Regions from separate parts of the Aminivibrio pyruvatiphilus genome, predicted to be linked through region 1. Evidence: riboswitches for the same ligand, from Rfam matches in the RefSeq annotation. Region 1 holds a riboswitch; each other region holds the start of a gene.
The links. Region 1 has a riboswitch for molybdenum cofactor ahead of C8D99_RS14215 (ABC transporter substrate-binding protein). Riboswitches for the same ligand answer to the same signal wherever they lie in the genome.
Positions count from the first base shown of each region.

Region 1 (10,194 bases):
ACGTAAAAAGCGCTGTAAAAATGGGGAATTCTGGCCCACTCCACCGACAGGGCGTCGTCCAGGACCATTTCCGGACCGTGGTACCGTTCGTTCAGTTCTTTCCACAGTGCGCAGAGGAGCTCGGCGGTGAGGGCCTCCCCCTTTTCCGCCAGGGAATGGGTTTCCCTTTCGAACTCGGCGAACATGGTCTGCCTGTATACTGTTGTCCGCACCTGGTCGAGATAGTGGTTCAGGAGGAAGATCTTCTCCTCCTTCGGCGCCTTTTCCAGCAGGGACTCCAGGAGGAGAGCCTCGTTGGTGGTGGATGCCACCTCCGCGAGGAAGATGGTGTAGTCGGCGTAGACCTGCGGCTGCCCGGCATGGGAAAACCACGTGTGGAGGGAGTGTCCCGCCTCGTGGGCGATGGTGAACACGTCCCTGAGGGTTCCGTTGTAGTTCAGGAGCATGTAGGGGTGGGTCCCGTAGCTTCCCCAGGAATAGGCCCCTTTTCTCTTCCCCTGGTTCTCGAAGACGTCGATCCACCGGGAGGAAAAACCTTTTTTCAGCACGTCCAGATATTCCGCCCCGAGAGGCGCAAGCCCATCCGTCACCATTTCAACGGCCTTACCGTAAAGAATCCTGGTTTCGGGCTCGTCGGCAAGAGGCACGTTGAGATCGTACATCCGCAGCTCCTCCAGCCCGAGGGCTTTTTTCCGAAGGGCCATGTAGCCGTGGAGGGCGTCGAGGTTCCGGTTCACCGTGTCCACCACCATGGAATAGACGGAAGGGGAGATATTGTCGCCGTGGAGGGACGCCTCGAGGGCCGAGGGGTATTTCCTGGCCCTCGAGTAGAAGAGGTCGGATTTCACGCTCCCGGAGTACAGGGCGGCGAGGGTGTTCCGGTATTTCCCGTAGGTTGTGAAGAGCCCCTCGAAGGCATCCTTCCTCACCCTGCGGTCCTTCGACCGGCTCAGGAGGTAGTACCGTTCCTCCGAGAGTTCGGTCTCCCTGCCCGCTTCGTCGAGGATCACCGGAAAGGTGAGATCGGCATTCGTCAGAAGGGAGAAGGCGTTTTCCGGCGTCCTGGCTATTTCCCCGGACCGGGCGAGAATCTCCTCCTCCTGAAGGCCGAGCACATGCCCAGCGGTCCGAAGAAGGTCGTCGAAGTGATGACGGTACTTCCCGAGGGCGGAACAGCCTTCGATGGCCCCGTTCACTTTCTCCTGTCCGGCGGCGAGGACCTCCGGGCGGTAGAAGGAGAGAGCGGCGCCGTAGGCGGCCAGCAGAGTGCCGGCCCTGTCGGCCCGTGCCTGCCGGGCGGCATCGGCGGTATCTTCGTGGCTCTTCATCACGGCATAGGCGTAGAGCTTGCCCAGCCGCTCCGAAGCCGCTTCTTCGAGCTTCAGGAACTCCAGCAGCGTTTCCGGAGACTCGAAAAGCCTCCCGCAATAGCCGCCGAGCCGCTCCATTTCTCCGCCGAGAAGGAGGAAGGATTCCTCCCACTCATCAGCTGAAGGGAAGACGGCCTCCAGGTTCCAGGTGTACTCCTGAGGGATTTCGCTTCTCGGGGGAATTCTGCCGGAGGGACCGGCTTCTCCGGTGAAGGTGCCCGAATACGGGCGACAGTGGCTCATGATTGAAAACTCCTTTCATTTTTAACGTTCAAAGAAAAAAAGGTCCGCCTGTTCATTGACACCTTTTTGGCGAGCCCTTATTATTTCTGTATCGAATTCCCAGGAATTCTAATCCATATTAACAGGAGTGTGAATCAAAAAAAATGAAAAAGCGCGTTCTCCTTCTTGCAGCCGTTGCGCTCATCTTCACCCTGACCGGTTCAGCCCTTTCCGCCCAGACCGTAAAGCCTGACCAGCTCCGCTTCATGGCGGGCCCTCCGGGGGGCAACTGGTTCGCCCTCGGCGGCGCCCTCGCCGACCTCTGGACGTCCAAGCTGATCCCCACCACCAGCATCACCGGCGGCGCCGTAGCCAACATCATCAATGCCCACAACGCCAAGGGCGAGCTCGGGTTCTCCAACACTTCCATGGTTGCCGTGGGCCAGAAGGCGAGCGACGCGCCCTTCAAGGACCCCACCGGCAACGCCGTCGTCATGGCGAATCTCTACACCCAGTACACCTACTTCATCGCCCGGAAGGACTTTGCGGAGAAGCACGGCATCACCTCCCTCGACGACCTCGTCACAAAGAAAGTCCCCACCCGGTTCGCCACGCTCAAGACGGGAACCGGCTCCGAATTCATCGTCAACGGCGTCTTCAAAGCCGGCTTCGGCATCGCGGACTACAGGAAGGAACTCAAGGACTGGGGCGGTTCCGTTGAATACGCCTCCTATTCCGGCGGCGCCGACCTTCTGGCGGACAACCACCTGGACGTCTTCGCCTTCTCCGTGGGCAAGGTCGCTTCCATAGTGATGCAGATCGAGAGCCAGACGGACATCGTCCTCCTGGGCATCGAGCAGGCAACCCTGGACAAGGTCGGCGAGGCCTACGGCACCGTCACCTTCACTGTGGATCCCGGGATCTACAAGTCCGTGACGGAACAGACCCCCACTGTGAAAGCCGTGGGAGACTACACCTGCGTCGTGGTCCGCGGAGACCTTGACGAGCAGCTGGTCTACGACCTGTGCAAGGTGATGCACGAAAACCAGGAGCTTCTCTCCAAGGCAGTGGTGGACATCAACGAACTCACTCCCGCAACGGCAATCCCCGGCGGGGCCATCAACAGCCACCCCGGCGCCGTCCGCTACTGGAACGAAGTCTCCAAGAACTAGACCATTTCTTTTCGCACTTTGAACCGGAAGGCGGGCTGAACCAGCCCGCCTTTGCTTTCGTTCCGGGCACTTCTGCCTGTTACCGGCAGCCCCTGTGTTTTCAAGGAGGGAGTTCATTCCATGAGGAAACTCGACGGCATCGTGGCAAAGGGTTTGTATGTCTACGTTCTGGCCATGGGCCTTTTTCACATTTATACTGCGGTTTTCGGGACCTTCGAGGCGTACCTTCAGAGAGCGATCCACCTTACCTGGGTCCTCCCCATGTGTTTCGTGCTCTACCCCTTTGCGGCAGGCAGGAAACGACAGGCCATTGAAACATCCGTACCATGGTTCGACTGGATTTTTGCCGCTCTTTCAGCTCTGCCCGGCATTTACATCATGCTGAACTATGATGAGATCATGATGCGGATGCAGGGAGTGGACGACCTGACGACGGCCCAGCTCGTCCTGGGAACCCTGCTGATCATCCTTCTGCTCGAGGCAACGAGGCGGATCGTCGGTCTTCCCCTGGTCATCGTGGCGGTCTTCTTCACGGTCTACACCTATTATTGCGACGCCCCCTTCCTGCCCCAGCTCCTCAGGGGCGTTCCCACCGAGTTTCAAAGGCTGGTCGAGGGAATGTACCTCACCGACGAAGGCATTTTTTCATCCTCACTTGGAGTCTCGGCCACCTTTGTCATGATCTTCCTCATCTTCGGCGGCTTTCTTGAAAAGAGCGGCGTAGGAGAGTATTTCATGGAATTCGCCCAGGCCTTCACGGGAACCGCCCCCGGCGGCCCGGCGAAAATTGCCGTGCTCAGCTCCGCCCTCTTCGGCTCCATCTCGGGATCGGCCGTGGCCAACGTCTACGGAACAGGATCCTTCACCATCCCGCTCATGAAGCGGATCGGCTACAAGCCTTTCTTTGCCGGCGCAGTGGAGGCGGTGGCCAGTACGGGAGGGCAGATCATGCCTCCCGTCATGGGAGCCGGCGCCTTCGTCATGGCCGCCCTTCTCGGGGTGCCCTTCAACACCATCATGATCGCCGCGGTCCTGCCGGCGCTCCTCTATTACGGCACGGTCCTCCTCATGGTCCACCTGACGGCCCTCCGGGACGGCCTCAAGGGGCTCCCCGCCGACGAGCTTCCCTCAATCAGGTCGGTGATGAAGAAGCTCTACATGATGTCCCCCATCGTCCTCCTGGTGTACATGCTTCTCGCGGGATACACGCCCATGTACGGCGCCATCGCCGGAATATCCCTCGCCTGGGCGGTCTCCCTTCTGAACCCGGGGAAAAGAATGGGACCGAAGGAAATCCTGCAGGCCATCCACGACGGATCGGAAAACATACCCCTGATATGCACCGCCTGCGCTTCCGCCGGTCTCGTCATAGGCTCGGTGGCCCTGTCGGGCATCGGCTTCAAATTCGTGGGGGCCGTTCTCGCCCTCTCGGGCGGCATTCCCTTCCTTGCCCTCATCCTCATCGCCATCGTCTCCCTGATCCTCGGCATGGGCCTCCCCACCACGAGCGCCTACATCCTCGGCGCGGCCCTCGGCGTCCCCGCCCTGGCCAAGATCGGAATCATGCCCCTGGCGGCCCACCTTTTCGTGTTCTACTACGCCATCATCTCGAACATTACGCCCCCGGTGGCCCTGGCGGCCTACGCCGCGGCATCCATCGCAGGATCCCCTCCCAACAGGACGGGGTTTGCCGCCTGCAGGCTGGGGATCCTCGCCTTCATCGTTCCCTTCGCCTTCTGCTACGACCCGGGCCTGCTCCTCAAGAGCACGTTCATGGGCAACATCATATCCATCGTCAGCGGCGTCGCCGCCATGGCGGGACTGGGATTCGCCATCACCGGCTTTACAAAGCGGAGGCTGTCCCTGCCTGAGAGGCTTGGCTTTGCGGCATTCGGCCTCCTGGCCCTTCACGGCAGCCTTCCCATCGCCCTCGGGAGCACATCCGCGGTCATCGGACTCTTTCTGCTGCTCCGCCCCAGGGCGGATACCCCAGAAGTACGTTAGGGAAATTTCTCCTGAAGCGGAAAGGAGCCCCGGCTTTTTAAGGCCGGGGCTCCTTTATTTGCAGCGGCAGAATGAAAAGCCCCCTTCAGGACTTATTCGGCAGGAACTTTTTCCCCTCGCCGAAGGCCTTTCCCACAAGATCCCCCAGGCCGAAGTATTTCCCGGTGCGGGGAGCGAAAACCAGGGGGCGCACTTTTTCAGGGTCCGGATAGCCCTTTTCGTCGAGGCACTCTTCCCGTGCCCAGGTCTTGACCACCTTTCCCACGAAGAGGATATGGGATCCGAGATCAAGGAACTGAACGACCTCGCACTCCATGGAAACAGGAAACTCCTCGATGAGGGGAGCGTCCGCGATATCCCCCTTTTTAGGGGTGAGTCCCGCCGCGGAGAACTTGTCTGTATCCCTTCCCGACGCGAGGCCGAAAAAATCAGCTTCCGCGGCCTGGGCCTCCGACGGTATGTTCACCGTAAAGGCCTTCTTCTCCAGTATTCCCTCCAGGGTATGACGGGATTTCGCCACGGCCACCGAAATGCACGGCGGCTCCGAGTTGCAGACTCCCCCCCAGGCGACCATGAGCCCGCCGGGCCGCCCGTCGGTGCCATAGGCCGCCACAACCAGGGCCGGCGCGGGATAGAGAGGGGTGGAGATTCCTATGTCCTTTTTCATTGCACACTCTCCCTTGTCAGATTACTTTTCTTCATTGTACACCTTCAGAGGCATCTTCTTTTCCCCGCAGGAGAAATACAAAGAAAAAAAGAGAAAACGGGAGGCAGTCTCCAAAATGCGGCCATATTTACCTTTATTTCCTGCTCATTTCTCTTTTTCGCCCTTGTCTAACCAATACTGACGTATATAATTATGATCACAAGGTCAATATAGATCAGACTCATGGAGGTGGAGACAATGACACGGAGATTCCTGGCCATACGGCCCAATGACATGGCACAGCCCATCGCACCATTCGCTTCGGTGGACAGGATGATGAGGGACATGCTCCGGGCATTCGGCGAGTTTTCTTCCGATATGGGGTATGCCCAGGAGACGGAAAGGGTTCCTGCGGTTCCCAGGGGGGATTTTTACCGGAAGGACGGAAAAGTTTTCGCCGAGTTCGAGCTTCCCGGCATCGACCCGTCAAAGGTGGAGCTGAATGTTTTCGAGGACCGGCTGACTCTCCAGGCGGAGAAATCCGACGAGAAAACGGTGGAAGAGAACGACCTTTTCCGGTCGGAGCGCTATTTCGGAAAGGTCTCCCGGTCCATCCAGTTTCCCCTGGAGGTTGACCCGGACACAGCGAAGGCGACGTTCAAAAACGGCGTGCTCACCGTGGAAGTCTCGGAAAAGATCCAGGCCGAGAAGATGAAGAAAGTGGCCATCGAGGAAAAGGCATAGGAAACGGGAACACATCAGGAAAGGAGCGCCGGAGTTTCCGGCGCTCCTTTGTTGTTTATCTTTCGGCGTTGGGGAAAAAGAGCTGCTTTCCGAGAAGCTGGAAGTCCGCAATGGCTTTCTGGGTCGACGGGGACACCATCCAGTCGATGAGGGCCACGGCGAGGTCATACCGGAGGTTCTCCCATTTTGCCGGGTTGACGGCGATTACGCTGTACTGGTTTTTCAGGGAGTCGTCACCCTCGACGATGATCACCAGCCCCCCCTGCTCCTTCCGGGAATCCTCGTACTTGATGAAGGTTCCCCTGTCGGTGAGGCAGTAGCCCTTCCGCTCATCGGCGATCATGAGGGTTTCAAGCATTCCCTGGCCGGTCTGGATGTACCACTTCTCCTTGTCGGGTTCGGGAATGCCGGCGTTTTTCCAGAGGACAAGCTCCGCCACGTGGGTCCCGGATTTGTCGGCCCGGCTGGCGAAGGGAGCCGCGACGGCGGCGATTTTCTTCAGGGCATCGGCGGCGGCCATCCCCTTGATCCCCGCAGGATCGGAAACGGGGCCCACCACGATGAAGTCGTTGTACATCACCTGGCGGCGGTTGACACCCCATCCGTCGGCGACGAACTTCTTCTCCACCTCGGGAGCATGGACCAGGAGAACGTCCACGTCACCGTTCCGGCCGTACTCAAGAGCCTTGCCCGTACCTACGGAAACCCACTGGAGTTCGATGTTCTTCTCCTGAAGGAGCAGAGGGGCCAGGTAATCAAGAAGCCCCGTGTTGTCCGTGCTGGTGGTGGTGGCCATCCGGAGAACCTCCGCGCCGGAAGCGGCCCCCGCAAGGACAAAGACGAACAGACAGACGAACAGAAACGACCGCATTTTTCTCATTTTCACTGTAATTTCCTCCTTTATGTTGTAGTGTGCCTGATCGCGAAACACAAAAACACAAAAAAACCGTTCCCCTACGACAAACGGCAGGGAACGGCTCCAGTGAAGTCCGCTATCTCCTTGCCGAACACGGGAGGCCCGCCTGTTTCCGGACGGACCCTGACGGCCCGCCGCCGTGGGAAAATCCTGTAGGCGAACGGGCTCGGAGATAAGCATATTCTTTTGTGTTTATGATACCACGGGAGCGCCGGTTTTTGTTACCTCACCCGGCGGCTTTCGAAAATCCTGTCCATCTCCCCGTGGAATTTCCTGAAAAATTCGATGATCTCGGGGCCGAAATGGCCGGGCTCCGTCCTGCCGTCGCCGGACAGGATGATGCGGACCGCCTCCTCGTGGGACATCGAGTCCTTGTAGACCCTGCGGGACCGCAGGGCATCGTAGACGTCAGCCAGGGCCACTACCTGCCCTTCCCAGGGAATTTCCTCCCCCGAAAGGCCCAGGGGGTAACCGCTGCCGTCCCATTTTTCATGGTGGGTCATACAGATCCGCCTCGCCGCGGCAAGCCATTCCGCGCCCCCGATGAGCTCCGCACCCCACCGGGGATGGTTTCGGACGAGGGCCATCTCCTCTCCGGTAAGCGGGCCGGCCTTCCCGAGGATGGACATGGGGACCCTGAGCTTCCCGATATCATGCAGGCGTGAGAAGATCTCGATGTCGTCCTGCTCTTCCCTGGATTTTCCCAGGGCTTCCGCGGCGAGGCGTGAGTAGGCGCCGATCCTGTCCATGTGGTCCGCCGTCTCGAGATGGTGAATCTCCGTGACAGACTGCAGTTTTTCAGCCAGGTACCTGTAGGATTCCTTGATTTCCCTGCGGGCGTCTTCCACGTCAAAGAGGCCGGCCAGGGCGGACGCAACGGGCATCAGGGTTTCCATGAGTTCGTCGTCCCTGGGCCTGCCTTCGCCCGCAAAAGCCACCTCGAGAACCCCCACGCTTCTGCCGCGGTGCACAAGGGGAATCTCCACTTCCGTCGCCACCTCGGGGTGAACCATGCCGTACTCCGGTTCGAGAGACACATTTTCAACCCATACCGGCCGTTTCTCCCTGAAGGCCCGTCCGGCCACGCTTCCCTCCAGGGGAATAGCGAAATCCAGAAGCGCTGCGGACCGGTAACCGCTGATGGCCAGGTTTCTCAGGGCTCCGTCCCTGTGGTGTGCCAGGAGTACACCGAAGGCACCGGTGCTCTCCCGAATGCTTTCGGCGATCCTCTGAAGCTTCCCGCCGCTTTCGCCCGTGCCCGAAACGGTCTCCATGACGTTCAGCGTATTTCTCCAGATTTTCTGCCTCTCCGTGAGCTCACGGTTCACATCGGTGAGATTGTCCTGTATGGCCAGGGCTTCTTCCGTGAGGGCGGCTATTTCCTCTCCCTGCCTCCCGATGATCTTCAGGGCATTTTCCAGGCTTCTGAGAAAGCGCCTGAACTCCGTCACCCGGGAATCCTCCACGGCCTCGCCGATTTCGGCCCCCAGAACCTGCACGTTGAAAGCCGTTTCCGTAATGTCCCTGTTCCCGGAAAGGCGCTCCGCTATTCCGTCCGCCACGGCTGAAAGGGAAGCGAAAGAGAGCCTCAGGCCCAGGACCGTGGGGAAAAGCAGAACGGAGGCGAGGAGAAGAATGACGAATCCTCCGAAAAGATGGAGGGCGGCTATGTCCTGTACGAAGCGGCGGAACACCCTCTCCGGCAGAATCATCCCCAGGGTGAAGTGCTCCCCTGCCGGCGAGTGGAAGAGCATGGCACTCTCACCCCTGAAAGGGATGAGGGCGGTCCCGGGTTCCCTGAGAAGCAGCGCCTTGGCGGAGGTGGAGAGGGAGGAAGGCACCGCCGCCGAGGGGATGACGATGCTCTCCGACAGATCCCATTCCGGAAAAGGGGACGCCAGGAAAAACCCCTTCCTGTCTACGAGAAATCCGTCCCCTTCGCCGAATACCTTTCGGGAAACCACTTTTTCCCTCACGTGAGCCATGTTCACGTCAAGGCCGAAAACGCCGAGGAGCTCACCGGAGGGAGTGATCACGGGAGCGGTGACACTTACGATAAGCTCCCCGGTGATCAGGTCCCTGTAGGGCGAAGTGACAACGGCGCTCTCCTTTTTCAGGGCTTCCACGTACCATGAGCGGATCCGGGGGTCGTATCCCCCGGGAGGGACCCAGAGCGTTGCATCCGTGAATCCCCCGGTTTCGAATCCCATAAAAACATTCTGGACCCCCTGGATACGGGCAGATTCAAGGAACCTGCCGAACAAACCGGCCAGGGCTGCGGGCGAACCGCTTTCGGGAAGGGCCGCCACAGAAACCGCCAGGCCGGAGGTCAGGGAGAGGAGCTTGGAAAAATATTCTTCGATGGTAAGGGCTGTTTCCGAGACAATGCTCCGGCCGGCTTCCTCCACTCTCGCCCGGACGCTCCGGGCGGTCAGAGAATAGCTCCCCGCCGTAAGGGCGAGAGTGACTACGAGGAAACCCGCCAGCAGGATGGCCATCTTCCTGCTCAGAGAGGTGCCGTCGTCTTTTTCTTCCTTTTGAGAGGGAAGAGAGCTCAGAAAAGCCACCCTTTGATGATCTCCTTCGCTTCCCTCATCCCCTGGAGGCCGTAGGTTGCAATGAGCCAGAAGGCCGCGGTGTAGAGGAGCACTGCGGCCACTCCGAAGCAAAGAGCCGCCAGGAGGGCCAGGCCGTCCCGTTCCGTCATGGCCACCCCCACGCAGAAGATCACCATGGCGGGAAGGGTATTCGTGAGAGGGATGGGGAGGATCATCAGCCCGCTCATGGCCAGGAGGAGAAGACAGTACCCCTTCGCCGCGGTCCTGCCTGTGAGTATCGGAAACCGGGGCCGGATAAACCGCTCCACGAAGGAAAAGAAGGCGGCGGTGCTTTTTATCATCCTGTCGGCAGTGCTCCTCCTGATGATCTTTCTGGAAGCCCATTCCGGGATCCACGGAACGGGGCGTCCTGCCAGAAGCTGCAGACTCAGAAGAAAGAGGACAACCCCGAAGGGCGTGCTGTACCCCGGGGCGGGAACGGGGAGGGCACTCGGAAGGGAAAGCAGCACGAAGAGTATGCCGAACCCCCGGTCCCCCACTGCCGAGACGATGTCTCCCAGGG
Region 1 covers NZ_SORI01000032.1:6,379-16,572, reverse strand. The annotation lists gene pepF (oligoendopeptidase F) at 1-1,613, opposite strand, end outside; gene C8D99_RS14235 (TAXI family TRAP transporter solute-binding subunit) at 1,757-2,764, shown strand; gene C8D99_RS14230 (TRAP transporter permease) at 2,885-4,768, shown strand; gene C8D99_RS14225 (flavin reductase family protein) at 4,854-5,435, opposite strand; gene C8D99_RS14220 (Hsp20/alpha crystallin family protein) at 5,673-6,158, shown strand; gene C8D99_RS14215 (ABC transporter substrate-binding protein) at 6,214-7,038, opposite strand; molybdenum cofactor riboswitch at 7,139-7,258, opposite strand; gene C8D99_RS14210 (HD domain-containing phosphohydrolase) at 7,296-9,641, opposite strand; gene C8D99_RS14205 (exopolysaccharide biosynthesis protein) at 9,629-10,194, opposite strand, start outside.

Region 2 (10,194 bases), on a different contig from region 1:
TCATCACCGACGAGGTCACCACGGCAGGATGCGACAACCCCAAGGAGAAGGAGTACTGCATGAGCCACCTCCTTCCCAAGATGCTCGTGGGCGGATTCACCACGGTCACCATCGGATCGGTCATCCTTGCCGGGTACCTCGGCCAGATCATCGAAACCCTGGCGAAATAATCGCCCTGTAACGAATCGGAAGAGGGAGGCCCGGACAGTCCGGACCTCCCTCTTCTGGTGATATGACCCTTTACTTTTTTGTACCTGACACGGTCAGTTCCCTGTAATAGGATTCCGTGACTCCCTGGCATCCACGGCAGACGGGACCGTGGTACGGCGGGTAGGCTTCCCCGCACACGGGGCAGATGACAGGGGGCACCTTCGGCCGGACTTCGAGCAGCCCCGGGGCAACCTCCACGGGACAGACGTCGAACAGCCGCCCTCCCGCCCTGTTGATGCCGTCCAGAATCGCCTCAAGGTCCTGGTCCTTTTTCGGTACAAGCTTGAGGAACCATTCGTTCACCGCCCGGCACTCTTTCAGCCGTTCCATGCTGAGGGAGATCCGGACGCCCTCCCCGGTCTGCTTGTCGTAGAACACGGCGGCGAACCTTCCCGTGTCCACGATCTTCATCCAATGGTTTCCCACGGTACAGGGGGTGAGCAGCTGGATGGCGTCGGCGAGGCATTTTCGCGTCTCGCAGATTACGTCCACCAGGATGCCTTCAGGGAGGTGCTCCCGTGCCAGGGCGACCATGTGGAGGGCTAGCACTCCCCCGGGGGCCTTCTTGCCGTGGAACCGCTCAAGCTCCTTCAAAAACTCCTCGTAGGAGGAAAAGGGGCCGCAGAACATCAGGCGATCTTCTCGATCCTCACGGCGCACGCCTTGAAGGAGGGCGTCATGGTGTCCGGATCGAAATGTTCGATATTGCCGCTCAGAAGGTGGTTGGCGTTGGTCTCCCAGAAGTGGAAGGACATCCAGACCATACCCGGAGCGATGCGCTTTGAAACGTTCGCCCTAATTTTAACTTCGCCGCGCCGGGACGCGACCCGTATTACTTCTCCGTGGGAAATGCCCAGCCTCTCGGCATCCTGGACGGAAATATCGGCGAATTCCTCGGGCATCCGCTCGTTGAGTCCCTTTGCCCTGCCGGTCTGTGTCCGGGAGTGGTAATGGACCAGGCGGCGGCCGGTGCTCAGCACCATGGGATACTCCCCGTCGGGCTGCTCGCTGCTGGGAACCCAGTCGATGGCCTGGAAAAGCCCCTTTCCCCGGGAAAATTTGCCGTCCCTGTGGAGGATGGGGGTTCCGGGGTGCTCTTCGTTCGGGCAGGGCCACTGGATGCCGCCGATGCTGTCGAGGCGGGAAAACTTGATCCCCGCGAAGGCCGGACAGAGGACGGAAATTTCGCTGTCCCAGAGTTCCCGGCCGCTGCTGGACGGCCATTCATACCCGAAGCGTTTCGCCACCTGTTTGAAAATCCACCAGTTGGGCTTCGCTTCGCCGGGGGCTTCCCTGATCTTGCGGACCCGGCTCACCCGCCGCTCCGTGTTGGTGAAGGTTCCGTCGTCCTCGCACCATGCTGCTGAAGGAAGAATGACATCGGCGAAAGGCGTCGTCTCGTTGCGGAAAATGTCCTGCACCACCAGGAACTCCGCCGAATTCAGACAGTGGGAGACATGCCTGGGATCGGGCTCGGTGGCCACGAGGTTTTCCCCGAAGATCCAGAAGGCCTTCAGCCTGCCGGTGGGCAGACCGTTGACCATTTCGGCGATCTTCAGCCCCGGTTTTTCCGGAAGGCTGTCCACGCCCCAGAAGCCGGCGAACTTTTTGCTGATCTCGGGCGAATCCACCTTCTGGTAGCCGCAGAACATGTTGGGAAGGGCCCCCATATCGCAGGCGCCCTGGACGTTGTTCTGCCCCCGCATGGGATTGACGCCGCCCCCCTCGATTCCCATGTTCCCCAGGAGCATCTGCAGGTTGGCCAGGGTCATGACGTTCCGCTTGCCGGACACGTGCTCCGTGATGCCGAGAGTGTAGATGACCATGGCCGGCTTGACGGTCCCGAGCATCCGTGCGATCTCGACGATGGTGCTCTCGGGAACTCCGCTGATTTCCGAGGCCCGCTTGGGCGGATACTCCTCGATCTTCGCCGCGAATTCCTCGAAGTTCTCGCACTTTTCCTCCACGAATTTCCTGTCGTAGAGGTTTTCCCTGATCAGGACGTGCATGATGCCGTTCAGGAAGGCGATGTCAGAGCCGACGCGAAGCTGGGCGAAGATGTCCGAGTAGTCGGCCAGCTCCTGCCTCCTCGGGTCGACGACGATGAGTTTCGTTCCGTTCCTGACGCCGTTTTTCAAATAGGTAGCCGCGACTGGGTGAGCCTCGGTCATGTTGGTGCCGATGCAGAAGAGGAGCTTCGCCTTGGCGAATTCCCCGATGGTGTTGGTCATGCCGCCCGCTCCAAAGCTTGTCAGTAGCCCCGCTACTGTAGGAGCGTGTCAGACCCGTGCACAGTGGTCTACGTTGTGATTCTGGAAGACCATGCGGAAGAGCTTCTGCATGCTGTACGAGTCCTCGTTGAGGCTGCGCGCGCAGCTGACTCCTCCCACCGCGTCCGGGCCGTGCTTCTGCATCACCTCCTTCAGGCGGGATGAAACGAGGTCGAGGGCCTCGTCCCATGAAGCTTCGCGAAATTCATCGTCCGGGCTTTTCTTCTCGCCCTTCCGCACCCTGATAAGAGGCTTCGTGAGCCGTTCGTCGGAGTAGATGAAGTCGTAGCCGAACCGTCCCTTGACGCAGAGCCTGCCCCTGTTCGGCATGCCGTCTTCCGTTCCGGTCACCCGGGCGATCCTGTCTCCGTTGACATGGAGATCGAGCTGGCAGCCCACGCCGCAGTAGGGACACGTGGTGCGGACCGTTTTCGTCTGCCATGCCCGTCCCTGGCCGACGGCCTTCTTCTCGGTGAGGGCTCCCACGGGGCACATCTGGACGCACTGGCCGCAGAAGACGCAGTCCGATTCCTCGAGCTTGCTTCCCACGGGCGGATGGATCATGGTCTTGATGCCCCGGAACTGGAAGTCGATGGCGTGGTACCCCGACTGGTGGTCGCATGCCCGGACGCACCGGCCGCAGAGGATGCATTTGTTCATGTCCCGGATGAAGAAGGGGTTGGTGTCGTCAAGTTCGTGCTCGGTGCACACGTCGCCGTCGTCCCGGAAGGGGGATTCTTCGATCCCCAGCTCGTAGGCGAGGTTCTGCAGCTCGCACCGGCCGTTCGACTCGCAGGAGAAGCAGTCCAGAGGATGGCGGATGAGGATCATCTCCACGACGGCTTTTCGTGCCGCCAGGGCCTTCGGGCTGAAGGCGTCGGCCACCATGCCGTCCGTCAGGGGAGTGGTGCAGGCGGGAAGGAGCTTCGGGTTCTTTTCCACCTCCACGAGGCAAACGCGGCAGGCGCCGCTGGGCGGCAGGGCCGGGTGGTCGCACAGCGACGGAATCCGTATGCCGTTGGCCCGGGCAGCCTGCAGAATGGTCACGCCAGGTTCTGAAGTAATCTCCCGGCCGTTGATGACGGCCTTGATCCTGTGTGTTCCCATTTCTCAAACTCCTTTCAGGGTAAAATGTCAGCTCCGTGATGAAAAAGCGCATCCGGGGTAGGAGCACGAAACGCAGTTCCTGCACAGACCTCCTTTCCCCCAGCGTCTCACCTCCGCTCCCGAAGGAGGAATGCCCGCATACAGCCTGTCGAGGACCATGTCCAGGGATGTCCGCTCGAAAAAAACAGCGGAGGCGGGAACGCCGAGGACAAAAACCTCCCCCCTGCGGGCAAGCATAAGATTCGCTCCGGGGATCACGGGGATTCTCCGGAACACCACTTCGTCACACATCGCTTCTATGGCCCCGGGGGTCAGGTCATCGGCGTCGACGCTCATGCCGCCGGTGCAGATTATGACCCGGGCTCCTTTTTCAAACCATGCCGCAGCGGCTCCGAGAATGGAATCCCGGTCGTCGGGGCAAAGGGTTTGTCCGAGGAAAGGAGCCCCGTAGACGTCGAGTTTTTTTCTAAGCTTGGGAAGAAAGGTGTCCCGGACCGTACCCTCGAAAATTTCCCGGCCCGTGGTCACAAGAGCCGCAGGGAGGGGAGACCAGGGGAGAACGGAGATGGGGGACGCGTTCCGGGCGCGGTTCACACGGCTGCGTTCCATTGACAGGGGGCCGATGCGGAACGCTGCGGCCGCCATGCCTTTCGTGACGGGGGTTTTGTTGGGCCGGGTGGTGAAGAGCCAGTCCGGATCGTCGTTGATGAAGTCGATGTCGTTGTCGCTGAAAAGAAGGAGGCCGTCCCGGACGGCGACAAGGGTACATTTCCCCTCCTCGGGGCCCCGCAGTTCCAGCCCGGCTCCTCTCATCCGCTCTCCGAGGAGCAGGGCGGCCTCGTCTTCGTGCAGCTCGTCGGGGGAGAATTCAAGAAAGGGGATGTTGCATTTTCCCATCCGCCTGAGCAGGGGAACGTCGTCTTCAGCTATAACATGGCCTCTCCGGAAACGGGCGCCCTTGAAGCCCGTCTCGGGGTCGATGAGGGTGAGATCGTGGGAGATTTTCTTTCCGACGGCCTGTTCCACGGGGAGGGTTTTTACTATCATGTCCGGATCACCGCGATTCCGCCTTTCGACAAAAAAAAGGACCGTTCATCGGCAATGATGACGGTCCCCGTGGCTTCACGCGGTTTTTTCCGTCCTCCTTGCCAAACACGGGAGGCATGCCCGTTTCCAGGCATACCCTGACGGCCGCAGTCCATAGAGATTCACTCCACAGGAAATACGGCTCGGAGGCGCTATATTGGGTGACAGAGCGCTTTCCCTTTTTATAAAACAGCATTAATAGGGAAAATTATCTCAATCTGTCTGCCATTATAGGGTATTTTCTCTTTTTTTTCCAGCCCGGTGTCCTCTTTTGCTTCCGGAGGGAAAAAGAAGGGGCTCCGGCATTCGCCGGAGCCCCTTCTTTCCATGGTAACGGCGGTATATTCCCTGTTAGGTCAGTCCACCGCCAGCATGACGCTGTCTGCCTTGACCACTGCGTAGACAGAGGAACCGACCCTGATTCCAAGGTTGGCGAGAGAGTCCATGGTGATAACGGATACCATGGACTGCCCTCCGCCGATATCGATGGTCACCTGGGCTTCGACGGCCCCTTCCTTCACTGCAGTGACTGTACCCCGTATCTGGTTCCGGGCGCTCAGTTTCATTCTCTTCAACCTCCTTTTCTTTTCCGGTACCTGGTGAACCGGTATCTTCCCCTTCTATTATGGCGATGATATGATTTTTTGCAACGGAACAATCCCGGAAAGAAAAGGGAAGAATGCAGAGGAGGAATAGTATCGTGAAAGCCATGAGAAAAGCGGGGATCCTGTGCGTTATTCTATTCGCGGTTTGTGCGCTGTCCGGGCCGGCGGGCGGAAACAACCAGCCCCTCACAGTTTCCGGCGGGGAGCCGGTCACCTATGTCTGCGCCAACGGTGACCGGCTGGTGGCGCGGTACTACAGCCTGTCCGACGAGAGCCTCCGGTTCGTGAAGATTCTCTTTCCCGACGGCCGGGAGTACACCCTGCCCCAGGTGATCTCCGGATCCGGCGCCCGGTATACCGACGACGGGGAACTGCTCTGGTGGATCAAGGGAGACGAGGCCAGGGCGGAGATCCGGGACGAAAACGGGGAATGGAAGGAGCTCTGCGGGGAGTGCAGGGTTCTGCCCTGAGGAAAAATTCCGGAAGAGGAAAAAATTGACGGGTCCCCTCACCGGGACCCGTCAATTTTTTCCCGGAGTTCGTCCCAGGAGGGAATTCCCCTCCAGAGAAGCTTCCCGTCGAGGATCCACGTGGGTTCCGCCCGGATATTGAACCGGATGAGGTCGAAAATCCAGAAGTAGCATCGGGGATCGTAGATGTTCACTTCCATGGATTCCCCGTACCGGTCACGGAGCTTTACAAGCAACGGCCCTGCCGCCTCACGGGCGGCCGCCTGCGGAAAGGATTTCATTTCCTCCTCTCCGTACAGGAAATTGCTTCAGCAGGCCGAACCCATGGGCTTTTCCATGTAGAGCTTCATTTTTCGAACAGCCACGGCGTCCCCTCCTTTTTCAGAGATTTTCCGAGACGAGCTCTCCGTACTCTACCGACCGGTACTGTCGGTACTCCTTCCCCTGCACGCCGATGGCCTGGGGCGGACAGAAAGCGATGCACCGCTGGCAGGAGACGCAGGTGTCCAGGAACTCGGGATACTCCGCCATGCGGATGTTCTTCGCCGGGCAGAGCCTGGCGCACTTGCCGCACTTGATGCACTTCTCCCTGTCCACGGCGAGGGGATACTTGCCCCTCATGAGCTTCCATGGCCACTGCTGCCGGGAGAGACGGTAGAGGAGCGGGGAAAGGACATTGCCTCCCTTCCACGGGGCGTTTCCCTCCAGGAGGGCGTCGGCGAAGGCGGAAGCGTTCTTCTCCATTGTTTCGATTTTTTTCCTGTTCCTCTCGAGGGGTATGGTTGTGTTGTTGTAATTTGACGGCATGACGAAATCCCGAGCCCCCAGGGGGGTGAAGTTCTTCGAAAGCAGAAGTTTTTTCACCGCCGGGCGGAGGCCTCCGGACGCTCCTCCCATGGTGGAGATCAGGAACGCGCTCCGGCCCTGTCCGTCGGGGAGGCTCTCGAGGAATTCCCAGGCGAAGGGGTAGGTGGAGAACATGGCCACTGTGACTGCGATTCCAAGGGCGGTCCTGTCGTCCTGGAAGGGTAGAAACCCTTTTTCCAGCCGGCGGAGCCGGACCGTCTTCCCTCCTTCCCTGAGCCCCCGGGCCACGGCCCGGGCCGCGAGCAGGGTGTTTCCCGTTCCGCTGAAAAAGTAGAAATCCACTGACCTTTCCTTCATTTCGGGAGCCGCGCCTCCTTCGGGGATATTTATGGGCCCCATTGTACAGCAGGAAAGCCGGAGATGATTGTCTCCCCGGAAAGAAAGATGACGGTAGTGTAAAATAATAGGGAAAGAAATTACGGGAGGTGGAGAAAATGAAAATACTTGAAGCTGTAATTGCCGCATCAGTCGTGTTTTTTGCCGGAAGGGCGTGGGCCGGTGAGCTTCCTCCCCTGGACCGGCAGATTCCTCAGGAACTCCGTACAGCCACCTTCGCCCTAGGGTGATTCTGGGGACCTGACGCCCGGTTCGGGCTTCTCGACGGAGTGGTGCGCACCAGGGTGGGATATGCCGGGGGAACCACTCCGGATCCTACCTACGACGATATAGGGGATCATACGGAGACCGTTCAGGTCGATTTCGACCCGGCAAAGATTTCCTACGGCGAGCTCCTGGAAGTGTTCTGGACGAGCCACAACCCGGCGGCCCGTCCATGGTCCGTCCAGTACCGGTCCGCCATTTTTCCGGCGGACGAAGAGCAGCGAAAAACAGCGGAACGTTCGGCCGCGAAACTCGAGACCGCCATAGGCGGCAAGGTCTTTACGGCCATCGAACCCCTGGCCCGCTTTTACATGGCCGAGGGGTACCATCAGAAATACTACCTTCGCAGGGATTACATCCTCATGAGGGAATACAGTGAAATGTTTCCGGAGCGGGACGGTTTCGTCAATTCCCCCTCCGCTGCGAAGGCCAACGGAATTCTTGCGGGACTGGGTTCGAAGGAGGAACTGGAACGATTTCTTCCGCTGCTCGGTCTTTCGGAGGAGGCGCAGAAAAGACTCCGTACCAGGGTGAAATAAGCGGCATTCTTCAGGAAGGGGAGAGGAAAGAAGAGGATGAAGACTGTGTTTGTTGGGCTCGGCGGTGTCGGCGGGTACTACGGCGGCAAAGCGGCCCGGGCATTTGAAGGCGGCAGTGAGCACCGGGTGGTGTTTCTCGCCAGGGGAGAGCATCTCCGGGCCATCACGGACAAGGGGCTGAGGGTGCTGGCCCAGGACGAGGAGTTCCTCGCAAGGCCCTTCCTTGCTACCGACGATCCCGCTGAAATCGGAACAGCCGATCTTGTGGTCTTTGCGGTAAAGGGGTACGACCTCCGGATGGCCGCCCGGACGGCCGCCCCCCTCGTGGGACCGGAGACAGCGGTCCTTCCGCTGCTGAACGGGGTGAACAGTCCTGAAATCCTGGCCGGGACACTGCCTCCGTGCCGGATGCTCAACGGGTGCGTATACATCTCCGCCCGGATCGAGGGGCCCGGGGTGGTCCGCCAGACGGGGGGCAGCAGGAAGCTCTTCTTCGGCCCCGTGTCCGGCGGCAGGGAGCAGTACCTGCCCGTGGAGGAAATGTTCAGGAAGGCGGGGATAGATGCGGCTCTCGTGGATGACGTGAACGAGGCCGTCTGGACGAAGTTCATCTTCATGGCGCCCTTTGCCGGGGTAACGTCTCTCTTCGGAAGATCTTTCGGCGAAGTTCTCGCGGGGCAGGACAGCCAGCCCATGCTCGAGGGGATGATGCGTGAGATACAGGCCCTTGCAGTGCTCAAGGGAGTTTCCCTTCCGGCGGACATAGTCGAGCTGTCCCTTGCAAAGGGAGTGGCCTTCCCGCCGGACACGAAATCATCCATGCAGCTCGACTGTGAAAAGGGGCGCAGAACGGAAATCGAAACCTTCCTGGGATTCGTCGTCCGGGAGGGAGAGCGTCTCGGAGGCGATGTTCACCTCACCCGGGGCGTGTACGACGCCCTGAGAATGAGGGCGGATCACCCCTGCGGCTGCGTTTACGAGCAGGAGGGACAGCGCCCGTAGGCGAGGAGCTGCTTCCCCTCCACGACGCATCCTTCGGGAACCTGCACCGTGGGAAGAGGCTGGTCCTCCAGGCAGATCATCCTGCCGCAGGCCAGGCAGAGAAAATGGGGGTGGTTTCCGGGACACCTGTTTCCTTCGGGGAGGTGAGCGCAATAATGCCATGCTCCGTCGGTGCCGAGGACCTTGTGGACCAGCCCCTTTTCCTCGAGCAGCGACAGGGTCCTGTACAGCGACACCTTGTTCACCCGCTTCCCCGTGAAGCGGGTGAACGTGTCTTTCCAGGAAAGGGGTCTCCCTTCCCCGAAAAGAATGCGCAGCACCTCTTTCCGGAGTTCCGTGGGCCGTATTCCCCTTTCCCTGAGAAGGTCTTCCGGGCTTCTCATCGGGCCGCGAAGACACAAACGGGATAGTTGCACTCCCTGCATTTCCTGCACATTCCTCCCACGCCCCACCGTCTCACTTCCGCAGCCGTGGGAATGAGGCCCGCAAAGAGACGGTTCAGCAGGGGGTCCAGGCTTGTCCACTCGTCGTGGACCACGCAGGCGGGTGCACCCACGATCTTCGTCTCGCCCGCGAGGGCGAGCATGAGATGAGCGCCCGGAATCGCGGGGACACCTCTGAACCTGACCTCATCCGCCACCGAAGCGATGGCGCCGGCGGTCCTGTCGTCGGGGTCCACGCTCATGCCCCCCGTGGCGATCACCAGCTCCGCCCCCTGTTCGATGAACGTCCGGATGGCGTCGGCGATCTCTTCTCTTTCGTCCCCCACCACCGCATGCCCCATAAGGGATGCTCCGTACCCTGCAAGCTTGCCCTGAAGCTTCGGGGCGAAACCGTCACGGATCCTTCCTTCAGCCAGTTCCTTTCCGGTGGTCACCAGGGCTGTCTTGAGAGGGGCGAAGGGAAACACCGTCATGGGCAGAGTCGCCTCTTCGCCCCTGCTGACCTGTTCCTTCCTCATGGTGAGGGGGACGATCCTGATGCCCGCAACCCGCTCGCCCTTTTTCACGGGAACCTTGTTGGCCACTGTTGCGACGATCCAGTCGGGATCGTCGTTGATCCTGTGAATACTTTCTTCGTCATAGACCAGGAGCCCGTTCCAGAGGGCCGAGAGGGACACTTTCCCCTCCTCCGGCGCCTCAGACGAAATCCCCTCGCCGCTGAGACGTTCGGCCAGCCTTGACGCGGCATCGTCCTCGTGGACATCCCCATCCTCCAGTTCCAGAACAGAGATGGATTCCTTCCCCATGGACTTCAGCATGGGGATGTCCTCCTCCCGGAGAACCTGCCCCTTTTTGAAGCGGGCGCCCTTGAATCCCGTCTTCACGTCGATCTGGGTCATATCATGGGAAAGGGTCATGCCGAGCGCGTCTTCCACGTGAACGTAGCTGATTTTCGCCATAAAAAAAGTGTCCCCCGCCTTCTCGTTGCCTTGAAT
Region 2 covers NZ_SORI01000005.1:56,008-66,201, forward strand. The annotation lists gene C8D99_RS05345 (hypothetical protein) at 1-170, shown strand, start outside; gene C8D99_RS05350 (FmdE family protein) at 241-840, opposite strand; gene fdhF (formate dehydrogenase subunit alpha) at 840-3,587, opposite strand; gene C8D99_RS05360 (molybdopterin-binding protein) at 3,615-4,634, opposite strand; molybdenum cofactor riboswitch at 4,713-4,834, opposite strand; gene C8D99_RS15400 (hypothetical protein) at 4,856-5,002, opposite strand; gene C8D99_RS05365 (TOBE domain-containing protein) at 5,030-5,239, opposite strand; gene C8D99_RS05370 (MliC family protein) at 5,383-5,748, shown strand; gene C8D99_RS05375 (hypothetical protein) at 5,787-6,029, opposite strand; gene C8D99_RS05380 (EFR1 family ferrodoxin) at 6,130-6,912, opposite strand; gene C8D99_RS15650 (hypothetical protein) at 7,050-7,181, shown strand; partial or broken gene C8D99_RS05385 (peptide-methionine (S)-S-oxide reductase MsrA) at 7,194-7,754, shown strand; gene C8D99_RS05390 (ketopantoate reductase family protein) at 7,791-8,756, shown strand; gene C8D99_RS05395 (Fur family transcriptional regulator) at 8,729-9,139, opposite strand; gene C8D99_RS05400 (molybdopterin-binding protein) at 9,136-10,158, opposite strand.
Region 2: it holds a riboswitch for molybdenum cofactor, as region 1 does, so the genes downstream of both, C8D99_RS05360 (molybdopterin-binding protein) here and C8D99_RS14215 (ABC transporter substrate-binding protein) in region 1, are expected to answer to the same signal.

Region 3 (10,194 bases), on a different contig from region 1:
CTCACGTGGCTTCACTATTTCGGCTGCGCCGTCACCCCCATGCAGAGCGGCGGCGGCCCCTTCCAGGTCTACGTCCTCTACAAGCGGAAGGTCCCTCTCGGCAAGGGGATCGCCATTACCCTCACCCGGACTCTGCTCACCATCCTCATACTGGGGATCGTGGTTCCCGTGGCGGTCTTCATCGAACCGGAACTCCTCCGGGGACGCCTCTTCCTCAAGGGAGTCTTCTCCTACGTCCTTGCCTTCATCATCATCTCCTGGGTGCTCGTGGTTCTGAGCATCACAAGGCCCGCGATCATCAAGCGGTGGGGCAGGGTGTTCACCCTCTGGCTCAAGCGGTTCGGGGTGGTCAAGCCCGAACGGGTGCTCAAAATCGTCAAGCGGATCAACCTCGAGGTGGACAACTACAACCTCAACTTCCAGATGTTCTTTTCCTGCGGGCTCAAGCATTTTCTCCTGGCGATCGTTCTTTCCGTATTCCACCTGCTCTTCATCTTCTCCGTGCTTCCCTGTCTCATCGCGTCGGTCAACCTGCCGTTCCACTACCTTCAGGCGGTTCTTGCCCAGGCCGTTTTCATGTTCCTGCTGTACTTTGTCCCCACGCCCGGGGCCAGCGGTGTGGCGGAAGGCGGCGGAGCAGCCCTCTTCGGCCTGCTGGTTCCCTGGAACATGGCCGGCGTCATGGCCATCGCGTGGCGGTTTTTCACCGAATATATCGCCATCGCCATGGGCGTGGTGGTGGCTGTGAAGCTGCTTGGCTGGGGCGTCACGGAGGAGCTCTACGAGCATGAGCCTCCGGTGGAGGAAGAAGCCGTGGAGAACGATTTTTCCGACGACCCCGGTGACCGCCGTGAATGATATCCGGGCGGCAGCGTTCAAACTGAGGGGCGGCCTCTGGACCGCCCTTTTTCTTGGAGTGTTCTTCCTGGCCGAACCGGTATCCGCCGGTGCCGTAACCGCCGGGCTCCTTCTCGTCTCCCTCGGGCAGGGGGTCCGCTTCTGGGCCGCCGGGTGCATCACCCGCTACCGGGGTGAACAGGTGGGGGCCGAGCGGCTTGTCACCTGGGGACCCTACGCCCTCGTCCGGAACCCTCTCTACATCGGCAACGGCCTCATCGGGGCCGGCTGGGGCCTCCTTGCCGGGTGGAAGGCCCTTCTACTCTTCGCAATCGCCTTCCTCGTGATCTACGGCCTGCTCATCATTCCCTGGGAAGAAGCTTTCCTGCGGCAGAAATTCGGCCGGGAGTACGAACGGTACATGGAGCGGACCGGGCGCCTCTTCCCAAGGCGGTGGAACGGGGAAGACCTGGACGGTCCCTTCGACCTGTCCATTCTCTGGAAGAGCGAGCGCCACTCGGTCTTCGTCACATTGGCCGGAACGGTGCTCCTGCTCTTCCGGGCGCTGTAGCCTCCCGAAAAAACATTAGGGGCTCCCTGAAGGGAGCCCCGATTTTTTTCTACACTCTTTCCATTATGCCGCCGAAGAGCCTCTGCCACGTTTCTTCGTACACCTGCTTCGGCGGAACATTCAGGGAGGCGAGCCCCTCGGCGATGGCCGTCTGGGCAACGGCCTCGGCCACCCGTGGCGTCACTTCGTCGGAGAACAGGTCCGGGATGATGCACCGCCGGGAAAGGCGCCTCCGGTCAACCGCCCCCGCAATGGCCCGGGAGGCCGCCATGAGGATGTTTTCGTTCAGCCCCTTCGCCCGGACATCCAGCAGCCCCCTGGCGATTCCGGGGTAGGCATGGAGGTTCGGCATGGCATTGGACGTTCCCGTCAAACCTTCGGCGAAGACGGCGGCTCCGGCCTCCGAGGCCTCCTCCCAGGAGATCTCGGGCTCGGGCATGGAGAGGGCGAGGACGATGCTTCCCGGTTTCATGGAGCGCACGTGAGCGGCGCTGATTTTCCCCCTCGACGAGAGGCCGATGAAGATGTCCGCTCCCTTTACGGCCTCGTCCAGGGAGGCTCCTCCCCGGGTTTCGCCGAGCCGTTTCGCCAGCTCTTCCTGGACGAAATTCATGCATCCGTTGCCGGGCCCGATGATGCCGCACTTGTTCAGCACCGTGACCCGCCCCGCGCCTGCGTTGAGCAGCAGCCGGGCCACGGAGATTCCCGCCGCCCCCGCACCCATGATTACGGTGGAAGTGTCCGGCAGCTCCTTGTCCACCAGCTTCAGGGCGTTCATCAGTGCGGCCAGCACAACCACCGCCGAGCCGTGCTGGTCGTCGCAGAAGACGGGTATGTCCAGCTCTGTCTGGAGGCGCTCCACCACGGTAAAGGAATTGGGGCTCGACACGTCCTCGATGTTGATCGCCCCGAAGGTGGGGGCAACCATTTTAGCCATGGCGACGATGTCATCGGCATTCCGGGCGTCGATGCAGAGGGGGATGGCGTTCACGTCGCCGAAGTTCTTGAAGAGCAGGCACTTGCCCTCCATCACCGGCAGAGCCGCCCTGGGGCCGATGTTGCCCATGCCCAGGACAGCCGAGCCGTCGCTGATGAGGGCGAGCCGGTTGCCCTTGCCCGAATATTCAAAAATGACATCCGGATCCTCCATGATTCCGGCGGCGGCGTAAGCGCCCCCCTGCACGTAGGCCATGCCGAGATCTTCCTCGTTCCGTATGTTCACCGTGGGGTAGATCCGGATCTTCCCCCGGGCCTTCCGGTGCAGCTGGAGGGCCTTTTCCCTGTCGATGTTCACTGTGTCGCGCTGCCTCCTTCCCGAATATCCGCCCCTGTCAGGATGTCCTTACTTGAAGAGGGGGAGAAGCTCCTTGAACTCAGGCGTTCCCGACCTGCCCATAAGGTGGTAGATCACCGACTCCACGGGCACCACCAGCGCACCGGCCGCCGCCATCGCCGAAAGGGCCCGCTCGGCCTTCAGGGGGTCCCTGCTCCCGCAGGCATCCGAAGCGAGCACCACCTTCCGGCCCTTCTCAAGCAGGTCGAGCACGGTGGCCAGGATGCAGATATGGGTCTCGATGCCGAAGATCACCGTCACGGAACGGCCCGTTCCCTGCAGGAGCTCTTCAAAAGCGGCTTCGTCGCAGCAGGAAAACGTGTTCTTTTCCATGCGGGGAGCACCCTCCGGCAGTGCCGCCAGAATTTCCCCGTCGGTGGGGCCAAGCCCCCTGGGGTACTGTTCCGTGTACACAAAGGGAACGGAGAGCACTCTCGCCGCCGTTGCCAGCTTCACCGTATTCCGGCGGATTTCCTCCGCTCCGGAAATGGCCGGCAGAAGCCGGTCCTGGACGTCCACCATCACCATGCAGGCAGTTTCCCGCCTCAGTCTGAAAGGAATCATGTATCCACCTCCGCACATATTCTCCGGTTATTGTACCCCATGACCGCTCCTTCCGGTTGCCTTCGGGAAAGGGGCAGGGTACAATACCCTGCGGACAGTCCCTCCGAGCCATGAAACCTACAGGCGGCAGCCCATGGATTCATGGCCGACAGGGTGCTCCCGGAAACGGAAGCGCCTCCCGCACGGCAAGGAGGGAAGGACGCTCGGCGTGCCTTTCCTGCGGTTTGGGGAGAGGCATTTTTTTATGGAAAGGGAGGATTTTCGTGAACTACCTCTCGGAAGGTTTCATTCAAGGACTCGGCCTCATCTTTACCATGGACGAGGAAGTATGGACGGCAGTGATCACCACCCTCAAGCTTTCGTTCCTTTCCATGGCCGTTACCCTCACCATCGGCGTTCCCCTGGGTTTCATCATCGGCTACTTCTCCTTCCCGGGGCGCAGGATCCTCCGGATCACCGTGGACACGCTGCTCTCCATCCCTACGGTAGTGGTGGGACTCTTCGTCTATGCCTTCATTTCCAACAGGGGGCCCCTCGGCGGATACGGACTTCTCTTCAGCATTCCCGGCATGGCCATAGGCCAGACCATCCTGGCCCTCCCCATCGTGGTCGCCCTCACGGCGTCCGCCGTGGAAAGCGTCGACGGACGGCTTCGCCTCACCCTCCTCACCCTGGGCGCCCGGGGAAAACGCCTCGCCCTTTCCACTCTCTGGGAGAGCAGGCACCAGATCCTCCTCGCCGCCGTCACCGCCTACGGAAGGGTCACCGCCGAAGTGGGCGTCTCCATGATGATCGGCGGCAACATCAAGTGGCACACCCGCACCATCACCACCGCCATCACCCTGGAAACGGGCAAGGGAGAATTCTCCACCGGTATCGCCCTCGGAGTCCTGCTCCTCGCCCTCTCCTTCGTTCTCAACTGGTCCCTTTCGGCTCTCCGAAGGAGGACGGCAGCATGAACAGGCAGACCGGACGTCCGGGATCAGCTCCGCTTTACGAGATCGAAGCGCTCGTCTGCGCCTACGAGGATGACCCCGTGCTCCACATCGACAGGCTGGACATTCCGCCTGACGGCCCCACCGCCTTTGTCGGCCACAACGGCAGCGGCAAGAGCACTCTTCTAAAGGCCCTCGCTTTCCTCCTGAAGCCGGCGGCAGGTACCATCCGCTTCCTGGGGGAACCCACGGAAGAACGGGAGAGTGAACTCCGCAGGGAAGTGACCTTCCTCCTCCAGGAGCCCTATCTTCTCCGGCGCTCCGTCTTCGAGAACGTGGCCTACGGCCTCAGGGTCCGGGGAGACACGAACCGCCTCGCCGACCGGGTCGCCGAAGCCCTCGAGATGGTAGGCCTTTCTCCGGACTTCGGCGCACGGGAATGGTACATGCTCTCGGGAGGCGAATCCCGGCGGGTGGCCCTGGCCTCCCGCCTCGTCCTCCGGACGAAGGTCCTCCTCCTCGACGAACCCACCGCCAACGTGGACGAAGAAAACGCCCTTCTGATGGCCCGGGTGATCAGGGAAGCCTGGGAAAAATGGGGCACCGTCTCCCTCATCGCCTCCCACGACATCCAGTGGCTCGACGGCGTCTGCGGAAGGCGCGTCTCCATGAGGCGGGGAAAAATCGAGGGCGTTTCCGCCTGAAAACCGCCCATTTTCTCTCCCCGCTTTTTGTTGTGGCGGGAATGGGTATATGGTATGCTTCCCCCATAATAGAAGTTCCGGAGGATCCTATGACATTCGAACGCGGAAATGAAGAAAAATGGACGGTAGGGGAGATTCTTTCAGCCATGGCGGGAACGGAACACCCACGGTACATCCAGAAAATAGTGACCCAGCTGCAGCAGTGGATGGAGGAATCGCTCACCTCCGAGGCCGCCGAACACGACGGCGATCCACTCTCCGCGCTCTTTGACAGCGTGCTCGAGGCCGACGGGGAGAAGCTCTTTACCCAGCTCGAGTGGGTGGACGACTACGCCGATCTCCTTCCCAACCTCAAGAAACCCTCAGGCCACGAAGATGCCGTCGTGCTCAACGTGGGCCCCACCGATTTCGAGGACAGCCTCCGCATGGCCATCGACTACGCTTCCCTCTTCAACAGGAAGCTCTGCCGGCGGGTGTGGATGATCAGCGACACCTTCATCATCGGCGACGTCTACCGGTACATCTCCCACATCCGGGCCCTCGGCTCCCAGGGAATAGCCTTCCGCTTCCTCCTGGTCACCCCCTGGGGCTGGACGGAAATACCCCTCGCCGCCGACGGCACGCCAGGCAACAGGATGATATGGAACAACCGGAAGGGCGGAGCGGCACCTGGAGAAGACGAAAGAAAACGGGACGACCGTTTGACGAGGTAGGCCCGGGGGTGTTACAATCTTCGCCGTTGCCGGAATACCATCTCCGGCAGCGCGGTGTTTCGGGGCGTAGCGCAGTCTGGTAAGCGCGCCTGGTTCGGGACCAGGAGGTCGGAGGTTCAAATCCTCTCGCCCCGACCATTTGGGAACTGAGGAGAGGTTCCGGCACACGCCGGGACCTCTTTTTTCTCACGAACCATCGGATTGACTAATCCTGACTAATTTGCTAAAATTTTCATCGGAGAGAAAAAATGGCTGACCGGACAGTAGCGCAGAACAGAAAAGCCCGACATGACTACTTCATCCTTGAGACCTTTGAATGCGGCATCGTCCTCACGGGCACGGAGATCAAATCCGTCCGGGACGGCAAGGTCAACCTCAAGGAAGGCTACGCGCTGATCCGGAACGGCGAACTCTGGCTCGTGGGGGTCCACATCTCCCCCTACGAAAAGGGCAGCTACTACAACCACGAACCTCTCCGGGACCGGAAGCTCCTGATGAAGAAGCATGAAATCCTGCGCCTCTTCTCGAAGGTCCGGGAAAAAGGTCTCACCCTCGTTCCCCTCTCTGTGTACCTCAAGGAGGGGAGGCGGGCCAAGGTGGAACTAGCGCTCGTCAAGGGAAAGCTGCTTCACGACAAGCGGGACTCCATCGCGGAGCGGGACGCCAAGCGCGACATGGAACGGGCGGTCCGGCACAGAAACAGGGACGAGTAAACTGCCAATCATGGGGCCGACTGGTCTCGACGGCAAGACGGAGGGTCTGGAAGAGCGGGCCGAGGTCGTCCGAACCTCGTTAAACGCGGACACAAAAACAAACGTCAACAACAATAACTACGCACTGGCTGCTTAATGCAGTCACGTCTTACGCGGCAGCAGCCGCCGTTTCTGCGTAAGGCGACACAAAATGGCGGATGCTTTTCGGGGAGTGTCTCCGGTCCCGGAAAAAAGATAAGGGGGCTTGGGCGAGAAAATCCTGTTCCCGGGAGTTTTGAGCCGACACTAAATCGGGAACTACGCCCGTAGCGCTTCCACGGCTGGCCCTTGTCGGACGGGGGTTCGATTCCCCCCGGCTCCACCATTTATTTAAAGACGTAGATTGGGATGCACCCCAACCTACGTCTTTTTTGTCTTGTCCAGCCGTTGGAATTTTTTTGCATTATACTGTAGAACCGCAGGCAGATGAGGTTAACCGCCGGTCAGCCATGACCCGATCTATTTCCGCCCGCAGGGAGGTTATTACAGTGGACATTCCGCGAATATTCAACATCACTGAAAGCGCTCACCGCATCCACAACCCGGTCACGCCCGAAAAGCTCGCCGTTCTCGGCGCTGCGCTGCGCATGGAACCGGGAACCCGTGTGCTCGACCTCGGCAGCGGTTCGGGGGAAATGCTGTGCACCTGGGCACGGGATCACGGCATCACCGGCACCGGTGTCGACATGAGCAGTCTTTTCACTGAACAGGCGAAACTTCGCGCCCTGGAGCTCGGTGTCGCCGATAAGGTCAGGTTCATCCACGGTGATGCCGCCGGGTACGTCTCTGACGAGAAGGTCGGAGTGGCGGCCTGTGTCGGGGCCACCTGGATCGGCGGGGGAGTCGCCGGCACCATCGACCTTCTGAAGCGAAGCCTTGACGCCGGAGGGATCATTCTCATCGGCGAGCCCTACTGGCGGCAGCTTCCGCCTTCGGAAGACGTTGCCAGGGGGTGTCTTGCACAATCGATCTCCGATTTTCTTCTTCTTCCCGGACTTATTGCGTCTTTCGGCCGCCTCGGCTGTGACGTCGTTGAAATGGTCCTGGCCGACCAGGACGGCTGGGACAGATACGAAGCGGCAAAGTGGCTCACCATGCGCCGGTGGCTGGAAGCCAATCCCGGCGACGAGCTGGCCGAAACCGTCCGGGCCGAACTGACCTCCGAACCCGTGCGCTACGCTGCCTACACCCGTGAATACCTGGGCTGGGGAGTGTTCGCGCTGATGCCGTGGTAGAAGAAACAGCCGGAAGTATGGGCGTGCCGATGGAGTTCGTGAATGGCTGCATGGGCTGAGTACTCCGTCTTGAGGACAGAATTTCCTGTTTCCGAGGGATCATGGTATTCCCTTGTTTGGGTCCTGCCGCCATTAAAGAGCGAAACAGAGAAGCGTTTCGGAGTTTTCGTTTAACTCACCTTTCCGGATTTTTCCAAAGAAATGGGACTATACTAAAGAAGTGAAAACTATTCCAGCCTTTCTTTCGGAGGTGGAATACTATGGAAACCATGGTATTGGAACGGGCCCGGGGATGCATGATCGGCCAGCTTGCCGGAGACGCCCTCGGCAGCCTGGTGGAGTTCGAGTCGACGGAGAGTATCCGGCGAAAGTATCCGGGAGGCCTGCGGGAACTGGCCGACGGCGGCACCTTCAACACCATCGCCGGGCAGCCCACCGATGACTCGGAGATGGCCCTGATGCTGGCCCGGACGCTGGTTGAACGAAAAACCTACGATGCGGAGGCTACCCTCTAAGCCTACAAATACTGGTTTAACTCCCACCCTTTCGACTACGGCGGAACCGTAGCCGCAGCCCTCGGAGGACACAAAAATCATGAAAGCCAGGCCAACGGAGCCTTGATGCGCATAAGCCCCCTGGGAATCTTCGGGGCCGGCCATCCCCTTGAAACGGTTGCCGGATGGGCCATGCAGGATGCGGATCTGACCCATCCCCACAAGGTCTGCCGGGACGCGAACGCCCTGTTCGCCATGGCCATCGCCTTTGCTGTCAAGACCGGCCCAGATCCCCGGTCCCTTTACCAGGCCGTCAGCGGCTGGGCGTCAGAGCTCGGGGTGGAACCATCGCTCATGGAGACCGTGCTGAGTGCGGTATCCGAACCTCCGGCAGACTATGTCACAAAGAGAGGCTGGGTCCTTATAGCCTTCCAGAACGCCCTGTGGCAGCTTCTTCATGCACCGAACCTGGAAGAGGGCGTTGTGGACACGGTCATGCGGGGCGGGGACACCGACACCAACGCCGCCATCTGCGGAGCCCTCCTGGGAGCCGCCTACGGGCTGAAGGCAATACCCGCCCAATGGCTGGACTGCATTCTCAACTGCCGTCCCGAAAAGGGGAACCCCCGGGTGCGCCGCCCCCGGCCGGAGTGCTTCTGGCCTGCGGAGGGCCTGGAGCTGGCGAAGGCGCTGGTGTCGTGAAAGGTGTTCCTGGAAGGGGGAAATGAGTGCAAACGAAGAAAAATCAGTGGGCTGATAATTGGTTTTATCTATATCAGAGTATACTAAGATTATGAAGATTATGATATGATTCACTTTGCGAGTGAATAGGCCGCACGGCTTTTTTAATCAATCCCCGCCGTGGAATTTGGCAAAAACATCAGTAAAGATTCAGACTTCAAAAGCCAGTCAGTCGAATTTCAGGAGGTCCTCAGAATGCCTCGCGACGCGGCTTTGTTGCGCCTTTTCAAATATGCCAACCCTTTTATTTTATCAGGCATGCTGCCCTCCGGATCCTCAAGGTCGGTTTCCTTTTTGTTCCCATTCATTGTCCATCGTATTTCCCGAGCTGGTCTTCAATCTTTTCAAGAAAAAGTATACTCTGACTGCCTTCTTGAAGAGCAGGAAGAGCGTATGTCTTTATTGTGTCACAGAAAATCTTCTTTCCGGGTTTGATAAGACGGTTTTGGAGGAAAATTATGGAAAATAATCACAAGGTTCTCGCAAATCTTTGCCCCTCCTGTTTTTTTGAGAAAGGTTCTGCTGAGGTTTGTCCAGCGTGCGGATATCGGCCAAATTCTGACAATGAAGACTGGAACAGGCTTAAGCCCGGAACGGTGGTACATGGACGCTATGCTGTCGGAAGGCCTCTCGGGCAAGGCGGATTCGGCATAACGTACCTCGGATTTGATCTGCTTCTGGAAACGAAGCTTGCCATCAAGGAATACTATCCTGCCGGAGTGGCGGCACGAAACAGTACGTCTCGTTCAGTTCTTCATGCTTCCGAAGAATTCAAGGAAGATTTCCGGAAAGGCCTGGAGAAATTTCTCGAGGAAGCAAAAGTGCTGGCACGGTTCGAGGGCCACCCGAACATAGTTTCTGTAAGGGATTTTTTTGAAGAAAACGGGACTGCCTACATGGTGATGACGTACCTCGAAGGAAGCACCCTTTTGCAATATCTTGAGGAAAGAGGCGGCCGCATTTCCTTTGAGGAAGCCCTGAATATTCTGGTTCCACTCATGGATGCTCTGGATGAAGTCCATGCCTCCGGTTTGATCCATAGGGACATCAGTCCGGACAATATTTTTTTGACTAGGACAGGCCAGGTCAAACTGCTTGACTTCGGCGCGTCCAAGACGGCCATGGCCCTCCTCCAGCATCGAAGCCATTCCATCGTTTTAAAAAGAGGATACAGTCCGTCGGAACAGTACCAGACACGAGGCAGCCTTGGCCCCTGGACGGATGTCTACGGCATGGGCGCCACGCTCTACAGGTCCATTGTCGGAGTGACCCCTCCCGATTCTCTTGACAGGATGGCAGAGGACATTCTCCCTTC
Region 3 covers NZ_SORI01000021.1:43,907-54,100, forward strand. The annotation lists gene C8D99_RS12680 (lysylphosphatidylglycerol synthase transmembrane domain-containing protein) at 1-858, shown strand, start outside; gene C8D99_RS12685 (methyltransferase family protein) at 842-1,408, shown strand; gene C8D99_RS12690 (NAD(P)-dependent malic enzyme) at 1,458-2,702, opposite strand; gene C8D99_RS12695 (isochorismatase family protein) at 2,751-3,305, opposite strand; molybdenum cofactor riboswitch at 3,395-3,513, shown strand; gene C8D99_RS12700 (ABC transporter permease) at 3,569-4,264, shown strand; gene C8D99_RS12705 (ATP-binding cassette domain-containing protein) at 4,261-4,944, shown strand; gene C8D99_RS12710 (hypothetical protein) at 5,034-5,657, shown strand; tRNA gene C8D99_RS12715 (tRNA-Pro) at 5,718-5,795, shown strand; gene smpB (SsrA-binding protein SmpB) at 5,906-6,370, shown strand; RNA gene ssrA (transfer-messenger RNA) at 6,383-6,734, shown strand; gene C8D99_RS12730 (SAM-dependent methyltransferase) at 6,859-7,644, shown strand; partial or broken gene C8D99_RS12735 (ADP-ribosylglycohydrolase family protein) at 7,941-8,840, shown strand; partial or broken gene C8D99_RS15800 (serine/threonine protein kinase) at 9,338-10,099, shown strand.
Region 3: it holds a riboswitch for molybdenum cofactor, as region 1 does, so the genes downstream of both, C8D99_RS12700 (ABC transporter permease) here and C8D99_RS14215 (ABC transporter substrate-binding protein) in region 1, are expected to answer to the same signal.